DNA from 2 places in the Dermacoccus sp. PE3 genome. Region 2 is predicted to be linked to the other one. Evidence: predicted binding sites of a transcription regulator. Region 2 holds the regulator's gene; the other holds the start of a gene.

Region 1 (8,293 bases), on a different contig from region 2:
ACCGGACGCACACCCGCCGAGAACGTTGAAGAAGCCCGCTACCACTTGCAGTTCGTCGTGACCTACCTCGACGAACCCGCTACGCAAGTTGCGACGGACGCCTCCTGCGAACCACCGCAGAACGGGATGTCCCAACCCTTCTGACTCGCCTCGCAGCCGAGCTCACCTGACGATCGGACCGCGCGTCAGCGTGCGTCGGGCAGCCCTCGCCCCCCACTCGCGCGAGATGTCGCGCAATTGGGGACAGACCAGGCACAAAGATCCCCACTCGCGCGATTCGTCGCGCAAGTGGGGATCTGTGGCGGTCGGATCACTCCGCCCAGGTCACCTTCACCGGGAACTTCTTCACACCATTGACGAAGTTGGAGCGCACGCGCTTCACGTCGCCGACGAGCTCGATCTTCTCGATGCGCGGCAGCAGCTCCTCGAGCAGCAGGCGGATCTCGAGGCGGGCGAGGTTGTTGCCGAGGCACAGGTGCGGCGAGCCCTTGCCGAACGTCATGTGGTCGACGTTCTTGCGCGTCACGTCGATCTTGTTCGGGTTCTCGAAGACGTCCTCGTCACGGTTGCCCGAGCCGAACCACATGACGACCTTGTCGCCTTCCTTGATCTGCTTGCCACCGAGCTCGACGTCCTTTGTCGCCGTGCGGCGGAAGTGGTAAACCGGCGTCGCCCAGCGCAGCAACTCCTCGAGGCCAGACTCGATGAGCGACGGGTCCTCCTTGAGCAGCTTGAACTGGTCGGGCTGCGCGATGAGGCCCAGCATGATCTGGCTGATCGCGTGGCGCGTCGTCTCGTTGCCGGCGATGACGAGCAGCGAGAAGTAGTTGTTGAAGTCCTGGTCCGAGAGCGGCACGCCGTCCTCGGGCATCTTGTTGGCGAGGATCGAGACGAGGTCCTTGCCCTCGCCGCCGACGCGCTTGTCACGCAGGTCGCGCCCGTAGTCCCAGACGTCCTGCACGGTGGGCGAACGGAACGGCAGGTGGCGGTACTTCTCCGACTCGGGCGAGTCGAGCAGGTGCTGCGTGTAGTCCGGGTCGGTGTTGGCCACCATCTCATTGCCCCACGCGATGAGCTGCGGCGTGTGGTCGCGCGGCACGTCGAGCAGGCGCGCGAGCACCTGGATCGGGAAGTCGGCCGAGATCTTCTCGACGAAGTCGAACTCGCCGTCGGGCGACGTCTTCTTCGCCTCGTCGATCGTGTTCTTCGTCAGCTCGCGCAGGAACGCCTCGTAGTTCTTGAGGAGGTTGCGCGGCGAGAACTCACGCTGGATGAGCTTGCGCAGCGCCGTGTGACGCGCGCCGTCCGTCTCCAGCATGGAACGGCGGAAGTCCATGAGGTCGTCGTCGACGTCCTCGAGGTTGACGAACTTCTCCGACGTGAACGTCTCGGAGTCCTTGTCGACGGCCCAGATGTCGTCGTACTTCGTGACGGCCCAGAAGCCCTTGCCGTCGGACTCCTCGTTCCAGTGCACCGGGTCACCGGCGCGCAGGGCGGCGAACTGGGCCCAACCCTCGTTGTCGCGGAACCGGTCGAGGTTCGCGAGGTCGACGTCTTCGAGCGTGTACTGGCTGCTGGGTGCGGCACCCACGTCAGTGGTCATGTCGGTCTCCTTCGATCGCTGAGGTCTGGATCACAGGTGGTAGGTGTACTCACGGAACTCCCAGTCCGTGATGAAGGCGTTGAAACGCTCGATCTCGTTGCGCTTGTACGCGAGGAAGGTCGTGACGAAGCCCTCGCCGAGCACCTCGCGCATCTCCGAGTCGGCCTCGAGGGCGTCGAGCGCCTCGCACAGGGACGAGGGCAGCTTGGGCGAACGCTCCGGGTCGTATCCGTAGCCCTCGAGCGCGGGGCCCGGGTCGATCTCGTTCTTGATGCCGAGGTAGGCCGCGGCCAGCGTCGCCGCCGTGAGCAGGTAGGGGTTGGCCGACGCGTCGCCGAGGCGCAGCTCCAGGCGCGACGCCGAGCCACGCTCCGGGGGGATGCGCACCATCGCGCTGCGGTTGTCGAGACCCCAGTCGATGAGCCACGGGGCGAGCGTGTCCGGGCCGAAGCGCTTGTAGGAGTTGATCGTCGGGTTCGCGAGCGCCGCGAGGGCCGGGGCGTGCTTGAGGATGCCGCCGATCGCGTGGTGAGCGACGGCGGAGAGGCCGTTGTGGCTGTTCGGGTCGTCGAAGAGGTGGTTGCCTGCGGCGTCCTGCGTCGAGAAGTGCAGGTGGAAGCCCGAGCCGCCCTCGTCGTTGAACGGCTTGGCCATGAACGTCGCGAGCTTGCCGCCGGCGCGCGCCATCTCCTTGACGGCGGCCTTGAAGCGGAACGCGCGGTCGGAGGCGTCGAGTGCGTCGGAGTGCCAGAGGTTGATCTCGAACTGGCCGGAGCTGAACTCGTGGTTCGCGGCGATGACGTCGAGGTCGTAGGCGCCGAGCTGACGCAGCGAGGCGAGCAGGACGTTCTCGGGGTCGCCGCGCAGGCCGGAGACGTAGACGTTGCCGGGGCTCTCGCCGTAGCGCGCCCAGCCGGAGTCGTTCGTGTCCGACTCCTCGAGGAGGTAGAACTCGAGCTCCGGGCCGCAGATCGGGGTGCCCGCGATGGAGCTGAACTTCTCGATGACCTGCTTGAGGACGTAGCGCGGGCTCTCGGCGGACGGCGAACCGTCCGGGTTGAACACGTCGGCGATGACGTGGGCGACGCCCGGCTCCCACGGCACGGTCTTGATCGTCTCGATGTCGGGGTAGGCCACGATGTCGGGCAGACCCGCGGCGAGGCCGCCCTCTATGTCGACGACGTCACCCATGGGCGTCGTGCCGTAGACGCTGCGGCAGAACGCGACGCCGTGGCCGGTGGTGCGCTCGAAGCGGTTGACGAGCAGATCCTTGCTGCGGTCGGTGCCGATGATGTCGGAGTAGCCGAGGCGGACGACGTCGATGCCCTCCGCCGCACACTTCTCCATGGCTTCGGCCATGAGCCTCGAGTCGATCTTCGTCATGCCATCGCCTTTCACGCCTTTGTGAGCGAACGCCTCCCCCGACGGTTGCCGTGCCGGGAGTGAGTCAAAAGGTCGTTCGGATCCGAACAGTAGCCGTGTGACTCAGGCCACACAACCCCTCTTGATCGGGTAGCCTAGCCGGTGTCGTACGGACACGAACGATTTCTCGGCAACAAACTTGCGGCACGGGCCGCAGACGGTGAAAGGGTGCAGGCACATGAGCGACCAGAAGGGCTTCTTCTACCCCCGCACCGCCGGCGGAACCTCGGGCATCATCCCGAGCCCGCCGTGGTACTACTCGGGCGACCTGCTGACGGTCGAGTACCGCACCAACCCGGAGCGTGTGCGCGAACTCCTGCCCGCCCCACTGGAACTCGCTGACGAGGACCCGGGCGCCGTTGCCCTCATCTGGGCCGACTGGCAGAGCTGCTCCAGCTCCCGCGAGGAGCTGCTCGACCCGGTGCGCGCCCAGTACAAGGAGGCGTTCGTCGTCGTCCGCTGCTCGTACAAGGGCAAGACGTTCAGCCGCTGCGTCTACATCTGGGTCGACAAGGACTTCGCGATCGGCCGCGGCCTGCACCAGGGCTACCCGAAGAAGCTCGGCTCGATGTGGCAGACGCGCCCCCACCCCTTCGCGCAGGGTGCGCCGCAGATCGCCGAGGGCGGCATGTTCGGTGCGACGCTCGCCGCCGGCGACCGTCGTCTCGCTGAGGCCGTGCTGACGCTGCGTGAGCCGAGCGAGACGAACGGCTTCGTCAACGGCCACCCGATGGCCCACCACCGCATCTACCCCGACATCGCCCGTGGGGCGACGGGCGACGCCTACAGCGAGCTCATATCGTCCGGCGCGGCCGAGTTCGAGGGCGGGCAGGCGTGGCGTGGTGACATCGATCTGCGCCTGTTCGAATCGCCCACGGAGGAACTCGCCGCCCTGGAGGTCGACGAGATCATCGGCGGCTACTACCGGCAGATCGGCGTCGTCTGGAACGGCGGCGAGACGCTCGAACGTCTCGTGTGAGCCAGGCGGCCGCGAAGGGCGGCAGCCTGCGTCGCAGATGAGTTCGTGGACACACGGCACGCAGCGTCACGCCGCCGACCACCCCACCCCGGACGGGTGTAGTGTGAGGTGGATCACTACGAGGGGGGAAGGGATGCGGCACAAATCCCGTCCACAGGGTTGCGCCTGCGGGTGCGGCCCCGGCTGCGTCCACGCTCGGCTCGCCGACGCGATCCCCCTCGTCAGTTCGCTGTTGAGCTCGACGGCACGCGACGAGGGTCTCGTCATTGCCATCGCGGACCGCGAGGCACGCCTGCACTACGTCGACGGAGACTCCCGCGCCCGCAGCCGCGCCGAGAGCATCGGCTTCACCGCGGGGGCGAACTGGTCGGAGGCGCAGGTCGGCACGAACGCGCCGGGCCGAGCTGTGGCCCGCGGCGAGGCGGTCTCGATCCATCGCGAGGAGCACACGCGCCCGGACGTCCACCCGTTCAGCTGCTCCGCGGCGCCGCTCGTCGACCCCGTCACCGGCGAGGTGCTCGGCGCTCTCGACGTGACGGGAGGTGACGCTGCGGCAGACCGGCGCACCCTCGCACTCGTGCAGGCCACCGCGGCCGCGGTGGCTCGTGAACTTCGCCTCGCCGGGGTGCCGGTCGGCCCTCCACCGCACACGAGCGCGCGGCTGCGCCTCGTCCACCACGGCCGCCCCTGCATCGAAACGGGTACGGCCACCCACGCACTCACCGACCGCCACGCCGAACTCCTCGCGACACTCGCGCTCAAACCCCAAGGCCTCAGCGCCGACGAGATCGGGGCCCTCGTCTACCCGGACGGCACGCCGCCCGCCACCATCCGCGGCGAGTTGCTGCGGCTTCGTCGACGGCTCGACACGATTCCCGGCGCGCCGAACCTCGAAAGCCGCCCCTACCGCCTCACGGGGCCACTGCTCATCGATGCCGTCCAGGTCACGGAGCATCTGCGTCGCGGCGAGCACGATGAAGCCCTCGAGCTGTATCGCGGAGCCTCGCTGACGCACAGCGAGGCGGAGCCCGTCGTCGACCTGCTGCGTTCGACGTCCGGGTCGCTGCGCGAAGCGATGCTCAGTGACGCCACTCCCGAGACCCTTCTGCGCTACCTCGACCTGCCCGAGGCCGCCGATGACGTCGAGTCGTGGCACATGGCACTCACCGTCCTGCCACCGCGCGCGCCACAGCGGGCCATCGTTCTCACGCATCTCGAACAGCTCGACACTCGTCTGCGCCAGGCGAACTGACGCCCGCACAGCGCGTTGCACGGGCAGTGCAACGTTGATGCAACGCAGCCCTTCGTAACGTGACGCACATCACGCAACCCCGCGTCACATTCCGCGGGCTCAGGGAAAGGAAGCTGCGATGACGGTCTACGCCAACCCGGGAACCGAGGGCTCCAAGGTCGAGTTCAAGAAGCGCTACGAGCACTTCATCGGCGGCGAATGGGTCGCGCCGAAGAAGGGGCAGTACTTCGAGAACCCCACCCCGGTCACCGGCAAGACGTTCTGCGAGGTGGGCCGCGGCACCGCCGAGGACATCGAGGCCGCCCTCGACGCGGCATGGGCGGCGGCACCGACGTGGAACAAGACCTCGCCCGCGGAGCGGGCACTCATCCTCAACCGGATCGCCGACCGGATGGAGGAGAACCTCGAGAAGATCGCCGTCGCGGAGACGTGGGACAACGGCAAGCCGGTGCGCGAGACGCTCAACGCCGACATCCCCCTCGCGATCGACCACTTCCGCTACTTCGCCGGTGCCATCCGCGCGCAGGAAGGCAGCCTCTCGCAGATCGACGAGGACACCGTCGCTTACCACTTCCACGAGCCGCTCGGCGTCGTCGGGCAGATCATCCCGTGGAACTTCCCCATCCTCATGGCCGTGTGGAAGCTCGCGCCGGCGCTGGCGGCCGGCAACTGCGTCGTCCTCAAGCCCGCCGAGCAGACGCCCGCGTCGATCATGGTGCTCATCGAACTGATCGAGGACCTCCTCCCCGCAGGAGTCGTCAACGTCGTCAACGGGTTCGGCGTCGAGGCTGGCGCGCCGCTCGCATCGAACAAGCGCATCCGCAAGATCGCGTTCACGGGTGAGACGACGACCGGCCGCCTCATCATGCAGTACGCCTCGGAGAACCTCATCCCGGTGACGCTCGAGCTCGGCGGCAAGAGCCCCAACATCTTCTTCGAGGACATCGCGCAGGCCGACGACGCGTTCTACGACAAGGCGCAGGAGGGCTTCACCCTCTTCGCTCTCAACCAGGGCGAGGTGTGCACCTGCCCGTCACGCGCGCTCGTCCAGGAGTCGATCTACGACCAGTTCATGGCCGACGTCGTCGAGCGCACGAAGAAGATCAAGGCCGGTAACCCGCTCGACGACTCGACGATGATCGGTGCGCAGGCCTCCAACGACCAGTTGCAGAAGATCCTGTCCTACCTCGACATCGGCCAGAAGGAAGGCGCGAAGGTGCTCACCGGTGGTCGGCAGGCCGAGTTGGACGGCGATCTGGGCGGCGGCTTCTATGTCGAGCCGACCATCTTCGAGGGCACGAACAACATGCGGATCTTTCAGGAGGAGATCTTCGGGCCGGTCGTGTCCGTGGCGAAGTTCGGCACGTACGACGAGGCACTGAAGATCGCGAACGACACCCTTTACGGCCTCGGCGCCGGCGTGTGGTCGCGCAACGGCAACACCGCCTACCGCGCGGGCCGCGACATCCAGGCCGGCCGCGTGTGGGTGAACAACTACCACAACTACCCGGCGCACGCGGCGTTCGGTGGCTACAAGAGCTCGGGCATCGGGCGGGAGAACCACCTCATGATGCTCGACCACTACCAGCAGACGAAGAACCTCCTCGTCTCCTACTCGGAGAACAAGCTCGGCTTCTTCTGAGCCGACCCGCATCACCGATCAGATCGCAACCACACGAAGGGAAGAGTCATGAGCACCATGCAAGCTGCAGTCGTGGACGTCTTCGGCGAAGACCTGAACGTCAAGGATGTGGAACTGCCGGAACCCGGGCCGGGTCAGGCGCTGGTCAAGCTCATCGCATCGGGGGTGTGCCACACCGACCTGCACGCCAAGGACGGTGACTGGCCGGTCAAGCCCGAACCGCCGTTCATCCCGGGCCACGAGGGAGTCGGCGTCGTCGAGAAACTCGGCGAAGGCGTCACCGAACTCGCCATCGGCGACATGGTGGGCAATGCCTGGCTCGCCTCCGCGTGCGGCACGTGCGAGCACTGCCGCAACGGCTGGGAGACGTTGTGCGAGGAGCAGACCAACGGCGGGTACAGCGTCAACGGCTCGTTCGGGCAGTACATGCTCGTCGACGCCACGTTCGCCGCCCGTATCCCCGACGGCGCGGACCCCCACGAGATCGCTCCCGTGCTGTGCGCCGGTGTCACCGTCTACAAGGGGCTGAAGGTCACGGAGGTGCGCCCCGGCCAGTGGGTCGTCATCTCCGGCATCGGCGGTCTTGGGCACATCGCCGTCCAGTACGCCAAGGCCATGGGGATGCGGATCGTCGCCGTGGACGTCGCCGACGACAAGCTGGAGCTCGCGAAGAAGCACGGCGCGGAGGTCACGGTGAACGCCGCGGTCGAGGACCCGACGCAGGCCGTCCTCGACGCCACCGGCGGCGGCGCTCACGGTGTGCTGGTCACGGCGGTGCACCCCAAGGCGTTCGGTCAGGCCATCGGAATGGCGCGCCGCGGGGGAACCATCGTGTTCAACGGCCTTCCCCCGGGTGATTTCCCGGCGCCGATCTTCGACGTCGTCCTCAAAGGCCTGACGATCCGCGGATCGATCGTCGGCACCCGGCAGGACATGGTGGAGGCCCTCGACTTCTATGCCCGAGGCCTCATCCACCCGACGTTCAGCAAGCGGAACCTCGACGACATCAACGCGGTGTTCGACGAGATGCACCACGGCAAGATCGACGGGCGCGTCGTCATCGACTACACGACGGAGCGCGAGGAGAAGTGATGAACCTCGAGTCACGAGCCGCTGTGGCCGGCGAGAGCGTCAGCCGGGTCGCATTGACGCCGGACGCTGTCGCTCTGCTGCAGCAGCTCGTGGCCCAGCACGGTCGTCTGATGTTCCACCAGTCCGGCGGGTGTTGTGACGGGTCGACGCCGATGTGCTATCCGGCAGGGCAGTTCCGCACGGGTCAGGCCGACGTCCTGCTCGGCACGTTCACCCTTCCGGACGTGGCGGGTGACGATGCGGAACTGGAGTTCTGGATGAGCCGCGAACAGTTCGAGACGTGGAAGCACACTCACCTCACCG
Region 2 (8,293 bases):
GTCCGACGACGGAAGCTATCTCGGCGGAGCGCTTGTAGGCGGCACCCGTGAGCAGCGACGTGATGGAACCGGCCAGCGCACGGCCGCCGTCCGAGTCGTAGCCGTGGCCGGTGGCCATGAGGAGCGCACCGAGGTTGGCGTAACCGATGCCGAGCTGGCGGTAGTCGACCGTCGTCTTGCCGATGGACTCCGTCGGGAAGTCGGCGAAGCAGATGGAGATGTCCATCGCCGTGATGACGAGCTCGACGACCTTCTGGAAGGTGACGGCGTCGAACGTGTCGTCGTCCTTGAGGAACTTCAGGAGGTTGAGCGAGGCCAGGTTGCAGCTGGAGTTGTCGAGCGACATGTACTCCGAGCACGGGTTGGACGCCGTGATGCGGCCCGTCTCCGGGTTCGTGTGCCACGCGTTGATCGTGTCGTCGTACTGCACACCCGGGTCGGCGCACTCCCACGCGGCCTTGTTGATCTTGTCGAACAGCTCGCGGGCGTCGACCGACTCGATGACCTCACCCGTGTCACGGGCACGCAGGCCGAAGGTTGTGCCGTCCACGACGGCCTTCATGAACTCGTCGCTGACACGAACGGAGTTGTTCGCGTTCTGGTACTGCACGGAGACGATGTCGCGGCCACCGAGGTCCATGTCGAAACCGGCGTCACGCAGCGCACGGATCTTGTCCTCCTCGCGCGCCTTCGTCTCGATGAACTCCTCGATGTCCGGGTGGTCGACGTCGAGGACGACCATCTTGGCCGCACGACGCGTGGCGCCGCCGGACTTGATGGTGCCTGCCGAGGCGTCGGCGCCGCGCATGAACGAGACCGGGCCGGAGGCGGTGCCACCGGAGGACAGCAGCTCCTTCGAGGAACGGATACGCGAGAGGTTGAGGCCGGCACCGGAGCCGCCCTTGAAGATGAAGCCCTCTTCCTTGTACCAGTTGAGGATCGAGTCCATCGAGTCGTCGACGGACAGGATGAAGCACGCGCTGACCTGCTGCGGGCTCGCCGTACCCACGTTGAACCACACCGGCGAGTTGAACGAGAAGACCTGGTGCAGCAAGGCGTACGTGAGCTCGTGCTCGAAGATCTCGGCGTCGGCGTCGGACGCGAAGTAGCCGTTGTCCTTGCCGGCCTTCGTGTACGTGAGCACGACGCGGTCGATGAGCTGCTTGAGCGACTTCTCGCGAGCGTCCGACCCCAGCGCGCCACGGAAGTACTTCGTCGTGACGATGGTGGAGGCGTTGAGCGACCAGAAGTCGGGGAACTCGACACCACGCTGCTCGAAGATCGTCTCGCCGGTCTTCCAGTTCTGCTGGACGACGTCACGCAGCTCCCAGGTCACCGCGTCGTAGGGGTGGACGCCCGGGGTGGTGAAGATCCGCTCGATCGTGACGCCGTTGTTCCGGCGACCCGACTTGGCTCGAGCCTTCGTGGTCTCGGTCATGACCGCATGCCTCCTGGCACTTCTCGTGGGTTTGGTGTGGTGTGTCGTGAAGTAGGGGGTGAGCCGGTGGAGCTCAGCCGGCGTCGCGCAGAGCGTGCCTGCGCAGGTCGGCGACGGCGTCCTCGAAGTCAGTCAGTGACTCGAAGGCCTGGTAGACGGACGCGAACCGCAGGTACGCGACGTGGTCGAGTTCGCGCAGCGGGCCGAGGATCTCGATGCCGACATCGTGGGCGTCGATCTCCGCAGCCCCCTTGGAGCGGATCGACTCCTCCACCTGCTGAGCGAGGACGGCGAGCTGATCGTCGGAAACCGGGCGGCCCTGGCAGGCCTTGCGCACGCCCGACATGACCTTGTCGCGAGAGAAGGGTTCGCTCACACCGGAGCGCTTGACGACCGTGAGGCTCGCGGTCTCGACGGTGGAGAAACGCTTGCCGCAGTCGGGGCACTGGCGGCGACGCTTGATGCAGGTGCCGTCCTCGGTCGAACGGGAGTCGACCACACGGGAGTCGGCGTTGCGGCAGAAGGGACAGTGCACGTGCCACGCCTCTCGATCGCAGGATTCCACCGCCTCGTGACGGTATGAACCCCAACACCGGCATCGCGGGAATTCTTCCGCAAACAACCACATGTTGGGGGCATTAGGGCGCCTGTGCCCTACATCTAGGAATCCTAGGTTGCGTTGGCGACCGCTCGCAACCGTGTCGGCAAACCCGGCGCACCAACCCCAGCAATGACGCGGAAAAGATGTGCGGCTCGCCCCAGCGACACGCCGAGGGGGCCGCTCAGCCTGCCGGAACGAGAATTCGCTGGCCGGCCTGAACGTGCATCGAGCTCATGTTGTTGGCCTCCTGGATGGCCACCACACCACGGTCGTTACGCAAGGACGGCAGCTCACGGGCGGCGATCTGAGAAAGGGTCTCCCCGTCCTTCACCGTGACCGACGTCGCGCCACCGGCAGGGTTAGCTTCGGCCACGGCCTTGGCCGCAAGGAGGCCACCGCCGACGAGAACCAGAAGCGCCAGAAGGGCAGCGAAGCGACGGCGAGCGAGAACGGCACGACGCGTCAACGGGGCGCGCCGCGTGCTACGACCACCCTCGAGGGAATCGACGACCGCAGGCCCCGACGGAACGAGGTGCAGGTGACGACGAGGGCTCGGCGCGACCGCCGGGACGTCCAGACTGGGCACAGCACTCATGTTCATTCCTCCTGACTCGGCGCGGATGCATCGAACATCCGTGCGATAGAACAACTGTACGACACAAACGTTCGAAAGCAAGGCCGTCGGCGGCGTGTTTCTCGTACATGTTTGCGAAAACTGTGTACGGTGGTGCCTACGTTGATCCCGAACGCTCACACCGAATCAGCGGCCACCGACAACCCCGGAATTCCGGGGAGAATCAGGGCTCCGCACCGAGGTCCGCGTCCGCGAGATCACTGTTTTCGTCGATGTGAGGAGACGCCATGGGTGAGGTCCACTCCATGAACAACCGCGCGAAGGGCAAACTGACCCCGCGACAGCAGAAAGTGCTCACCGTCATCCGGCGCTCGGTCGACGAGCGCGGTTACCCGCCGAGTCTGCGCGAGATCGGTGAGGCCGTCGGGCTGACGAGCCCGAGCTCCGTCGCACACCAGCTCGCCACGCTCGAGCGCAAGGGTTACCTGCGTCGCGACCCCAACCGCCCTCGCGCCATGGAGGTCGTCTCCCCCGACGACGGCGCCGACACCCGCGGTTACCGCGGAGGCACCTCGGTGCGTGCAGCGTCCGAGAGCACGTACGACGAGACCGACTCGGGCAACGAGCGTCCGCAGGCCTCCTTCGTCCCCGTCGTCGGACGCATCGCCGCCGGCGGGCCGATCCTGGCCGAGCAGGCCGTCGAGGACGTGTTCCCCCTCCCCCGTCAGATCGTCGGTGACGGCGAACTGTTCCTGCTCAAGGTTGTCGGCGACTCGATGATCGAAGCCGCCATCTGCGACGGCGACTGGGTCGTCGTGCGCCAGCAGCCGGAGGCGTCCAACGGTGAGATCGTGGCTGCGCTGCTCGACGGCGAGGCCACCGTGAAGACGTTCAAGCGCACGAACGGCAAGACGTGGCTCCTGCCCGCGAACGAGAACTACGAGCCGATCGACGGCGACGAAGCCAGCATCATGGGCAAGGTCACGGCGGTGCTGCGCAGCGTCTGACTCTCGCCCACCCTCACGTCGTCGCGTTCGCCTCGGTCTGCACCTGCAGGCCGAGGCGTTCGCATGTCGCGGTGAGGGTGGCACCAAGCGGTTCGTGTAGCACGAGATCGGCGCGCTCCGAACCGCGCATGCTTCCCAGACCGACCAGGGCCACGGGCTTGCCCGCCTTGAGCGCCGCCGAGACGAACCGGAAGCCCGACATCACCTTGAGCGAACTTCCGAGAACGAGAACCGCCCGTGACAGTTCGAGCTGCGCGTAGCAGTGCTCAACCGTCGCGGTGGGCACGCTCTCGCCGAACATCACGACGTCGGGCTTGACGACGAGCGAATCACAGTGCGGACAGGCCACGAGAACGAACGCATCCTCTGCACTCCGGGCAACCTCGGCGTCTCCGTCGGCCAACAGGGCCACGTCGCGCGGGAGGTTCGGGTTGGCGTCGCGGATGCGCCCCTGGAACTCGGCTCGATCCGAGCGGCTGCCGCACTCGACGCACTGCACCGAGGAGAGCGAACCGTGCAGTTCGAGGGCGTCCGCTCCGGAGGCCGCATGAAGACCGTCGACGTTCTGCGTCACGAGGTGTTGCACGAGACCTGCGCGCTGCAAGGCTGCAACAGCGTGGTGGCCGCCGTTGGGCCGAGCCGCGGCGAAACGTTCCCACCCGACGGCGCTGCGAACCCAGTAGCGTCGGCGCGCGTCGTCCCCGCTGAGGAACTGCTGGAACGTCATGGGAACCGTTCGGCGGGTGCCGTCAGGCTTGCGGTAGTCGGGAATGCCCGACTCGGTCGAGAGACCCGCCCCGGTGAGCACGAACAGGTCGCCCTGCGCGACGAACTCCGCCAACGCTGCAGTCACAGGTGGCCCCTCTCATTCGAGAATCGATAGAAACTACAACATCCGATAACGCCGGGTTATTCTCTACGGATGATCGACGCCGCCGGCCTTCGGGTCATGAAAGCCATTGCCCAGGAGGGTAGCTTCACCGCTGCCGCTGCTTCCCTGGGCTACTCCCAGCCTGCCGTGTCCCAGATGGTGCGCCGCTTGGAGGACAAGACGGGCACGGCTCTCGTCGAGCGCCTCGGACGTTCGGTGCGTCTGACCGAGGCGGGCCACGTGCTCGCCCGCACAGCCACTCCGGTGCTCGCCGCTCTCGAGGCGGCGGAGGGCGAAGTGGCCTCGATCGCCGGCCTGAGGGCGGGACGAGTGCGCCTCATGGCCTTCCCCTCGGCCTCGTCGACCGTCGTCCCACGAGCGCTGTCGCTCGTCAAGCAGCGCTACCCCGACGTTCAGGTCACCTTCGCGGAAGCGGAGCCGCCGGAGTCACTCGCGGCGCTTCGGGCGGGAGATTGCGATGTTGCAGTCGCGTTCTCCTACGACGGCGACGAGATCGCGGCACACGCGGAGGATCTCGAGGGGCTCACCACGCTCGACCTGCTCGAGGACGAGGTGCGCCTCGCCGTACCGGCCGATCACCCGTTTGCCGGAAGGGGCTCCGTGTCGATGGAGGAGCTCGAGTCCGCGTCGTGGATCGCCGGATGCCCGCGCTGCCGGGGCCACCTGCTCTCGCTCGCCACCTCGGCGGGTTACACCCCTGACGTCGCGTTCGAGACCGAGGACTACGTCACCGTGCTCGGACTCGTGGCCGAGGGGTTGGGCGTGGCCCTCATCCCGGAGCTCATCCTGCGTTCGACCCAGCACCCCCGCGTGGCCACCATCGCCATCGAGCCGGCGAGCCGTCGTTCGGTTCTGGCTGTCACCACGCCCGACCTCCAGCGTGTGCCGGCGGTCAAGGCCACCCTCGACGCGCTGCGGGAAGCAACCGACGCTCTGCCGAACCTGTAGCCGGTTCCCTCCGGCTCGCGAGTGGAATCTCCTGCGACTCTCACCGGTGTCATCTCTGCGGTTCGACCGTGAGCGATCTACCGACGGGTACGACGTCGAGGTCTCCTGAAAGGTCCGTTCGGTAGACGGCTGTTCCGCTCTGGGCGAGTAACGACAGGAGCGATTCCTTCGGGTGTCCGTAATCGTTGCCCTCCCCCACCCCGATGAGGCCGACCCGCGCCGAAGCCGCCCGATAGAGCCCGGCACTCTGGTTCGCGCTGCCGTGGTGAGCTATCTTGACGAGGTCGTAGGGACGCGACGCTGCTCGGCGCGTCACCTCCCCGATGCACGCGGCCTGCGCCTCCCGTTCGACGTCGCCGAGCATGAGCGCATGCACGCTCGGCGTCGCCACATCGAGCACGAGGGAAGCATTGTTGACCGGCGAACCCGCCGCCAACGCTCGGCGTGGCCAGAGGACGTCGAGCACGGCGTCACCGACACGGACCTGCTGACCCGGTGCGAGGCGTTGCGCAACCTTCCCGTAACGGCGCAACACCTGCCTCGTCTGGGCATCGGCATCCCTCTCCCCTCGGCCACCACGAGGGCTCGAGCTGTGGCTCGTCAGCCACGTCACGAAGACCTCGACCGACGGCTGCCGCTCGAGTACGGCCCCGAGACCATCGACGTGGTCGGCATGCAGGTGCGTGAGCACGACGGCGTCCACACGCGTCACGCCGTGACGATCGAGGCACCCGGTGACGTCCCCTTCCTCGGGTCCGGTGTCGACGAGGATCGCCGCCTGCTCACCGGTGCGTACCAAGGCGGCATCTCCCTGCCCGACGTCGCACTGGGCATACAGCCACCCCGGATCTGCGCGTCCCTCTCCGGGGATCGGAAGCCACAGGGCCGCGGGGACGAGCGCCACCAACGTGACGGATGCCCACCCTCGAAGGCCGAGCCACGGGACGATTCGCCACCCGAACAGGAGCGCCGCGAGGAGGACGACGGCCAGCACGATGCCGGGCGCCCCGCTCGGCCACGGCAACGAGCCCCCTGGCACGGACGCGGCGACGTGGGCAATCGTGGAAATGACCCAGGCGGGAAGACCCGCCGCCCACACGAGCAGATCGGCCAGAGCCGGGACGAGTGGTGCCACGAGCAGAACGACCATCCCCGCGAGCGTGGCCGGTGCGACGAAGGGCTCCGCGAGAACGTTCGCCGGCAGGGAAACGAGCGACACGGCACCACTCAGCGCCACGAGGATGGGCAAGCACAGCGCCTGGGCGGCGACGGGAATGAGACACAGTTCGATCGCGTGGGTCAGCTTCGACGACGGCGTTTGCGGCAACCGTTCCATCAGGGCGTTCGCCCATCGCTTCGCGAAGAGCACGAGGCCGAGCGTGGCGAGCGCCGAGAGCGCGAACCCCGCACTCACGGCGAGCCACGGATCCCACATGAGGAGCAGCGTGATGGCCGCCCCGAGCGCCGGGCAGGCAGCTTTCGGTCTGCCCCACGACGTGCCGAGCAACCCGACGATGCCCATCGCTCCGGCACGGACAACGCTCGGATCCGGATGGCACACGAGCACGTAGAGGAGGACGACAAGAAGAGCCGCCACTGTGCGGGCGCGCCGACGCAGACCAGACCAGGACAGACACCACGACGCCGCGACGAGCACAATGGTGACGTTCGACCCGCTCACCGCGTTGAGGTGCGACATGCCCGTGACGCTCATGTCGTCGTTCAACTCGGCCGGGATCGCGGCGACGTCACCGACGACGAGAGCCGGCACGAGGCCGCCCGGGTCGTCCGGGAGGTTTCGAGCCGCGTGCGACAGACCCCGGCGCAAGACTTCGAGTTGTGCGATGACCGGTGGCGACCCGTCAAGGACATGAGGTCCACCGCGCGCCACGAGCAGCGCCTGGGCAGACCCGAGCCGTTCCGAGGGCGCGAGTCTGCCCTTCACATCGAGCCGAGCTCTCCACGGCACGGTCCGCCACCGTCCGTCACCGATCAGGACGACCGGCGTCGCCACGTCGACCCGCGTTCCGCGGGCCTGGACTCGGTGCACGGTGAGGGGAACGAGATACCGCGTCTCCGCAGCGCCCGGCCCCTTAGGTTCAAGGGCGCGGGGTTGCCCCGTGACGACGGCCTCGAACGTTCCGCTGGCTCGTTCGGCCGCCAACTCGGCGAGCGGCCCCTGACGTTGGTGAGCGAGTTGTCCTCCGGCCGCCGTGGCGATCAGCGCCGTGACGACCGCACAGAAGGCAACGCCCACGACGAGCGCGCGCCGAACCCGCGACAGGAACAGTGCTCCCCCCAGCGCTGCGGCGGCGAGCGCCACCACGACGACCTCGGTGGCCGAGGCTCGTAGCGCGAGCAACACGGCGAGCACGCCCCAGCCACAACATGCCGCGCCGAGCAGCCGGAGGTCGTGCTCGCTCCTCACACCGTGACCTTGGAGCGCAGCCGCTCCAGGGCCTTGTCACCGATGCCGCTGACCTCACCCAACTCCTCGACGCTCGAGAATCGGCCGTGTTCCGTGCGCCAGTCGAGGATTCTCTGCGCGAGGACCGGCCCCACTCCGGGCAGGGTGTCGAGCGCGGCCGCGTCGGCCGTGTTGAGATTGACGAGGGCGGACGCCCCTGCAGAGGCCCCCGGGGTTCCCGGTGTGATGGCCGCTGCACCCGATGACGGTTGACCACCCGCCGGAGCCGCGGGCGGGCTGGGAACCGGCGGGGACTCCCCCGGCCTCGGCACGATGACCTGCTCTCCGTCGGCGAGTGGCCGCGCGAGATTGATGCCGGAAGCATCGGCTCCCTTCAGCCCACCGGCTGCCCTGACGGCGTCCTCG

Evidence for each region. The regulator LexA, encoded in region 2, represses DNA repair genes until DNA is damaged. The targets are predictions, from matches to a motif close to TCGAACANNTGTTCGA.
Region 1: AA983_RS03475 (acetoacetate decarboxylase family protein) is a predicted target of LexA. The motif match lies at 3,051-3,066, and genes of this name have one in related genera.

Annotation. Positions count from the first base shown of each region.
Region 1 is NZ_LDCM01000001.1:733,577-741,869, forward strand. Features, by position in the region: gene AA983_RS03465 (cytochrome P450) at 311-1,603, opposite strand; gene AA983_RS03470 (glutamine synthetase family protein) at 1,634-2,986, opposite strand; gene AA983_RS03475 (acetoacetate decarboxylase family protein) at 3,204-4,004, shown strand; gene AA983_RS03480 (GAF domain-containing protein) at 4,237-5,256, shown strand; gene adh (aldehyde dehydrogenase) at 5,375-6,898, shown strand; gene adhP (alcohol dehydrogenase AdhP) at 6,947-7,990, shown strand; gene AA983_RS03495 (DUF779 domain-containing protein) at 7,990-8,293, shown strand, end outside.
Region 2 is NZ_LDCM01000002.1:185,811-194,103, reverse strand. Features, by position in the region: gene AA983_RS06370 (vitamin B12-dependent ribonucleotide reductase) at 1-1,438, opposite strand, end outside; gene nrdR (transcriptional regulator NrdR) at 1,512-1,973, opposite strand; gene AA983_RS14745 (LysM peptidoglycan-binding domain-containing protein) at 2,221-2,634, opposite strand; gene lexA (transcriptional repressor LexA) at 2,901-3,620, shown strand; gene AA983_RS06350 (Sir2 family NAD-dependent protein deacetylase) at 3,634-4,473, opposite strand; gene AA983_RS06345 (LysR family transcriptional regulator) at 4,543-5,460, shown strand; gene AA983_RS06340 (ComEC/Rec2 family competence protein) at 5,510-7,888, opposite strand; gene AA983_RS06335 (ComEA family DNA-binding protein) at 7,885-8,293, opposite strand, start outside.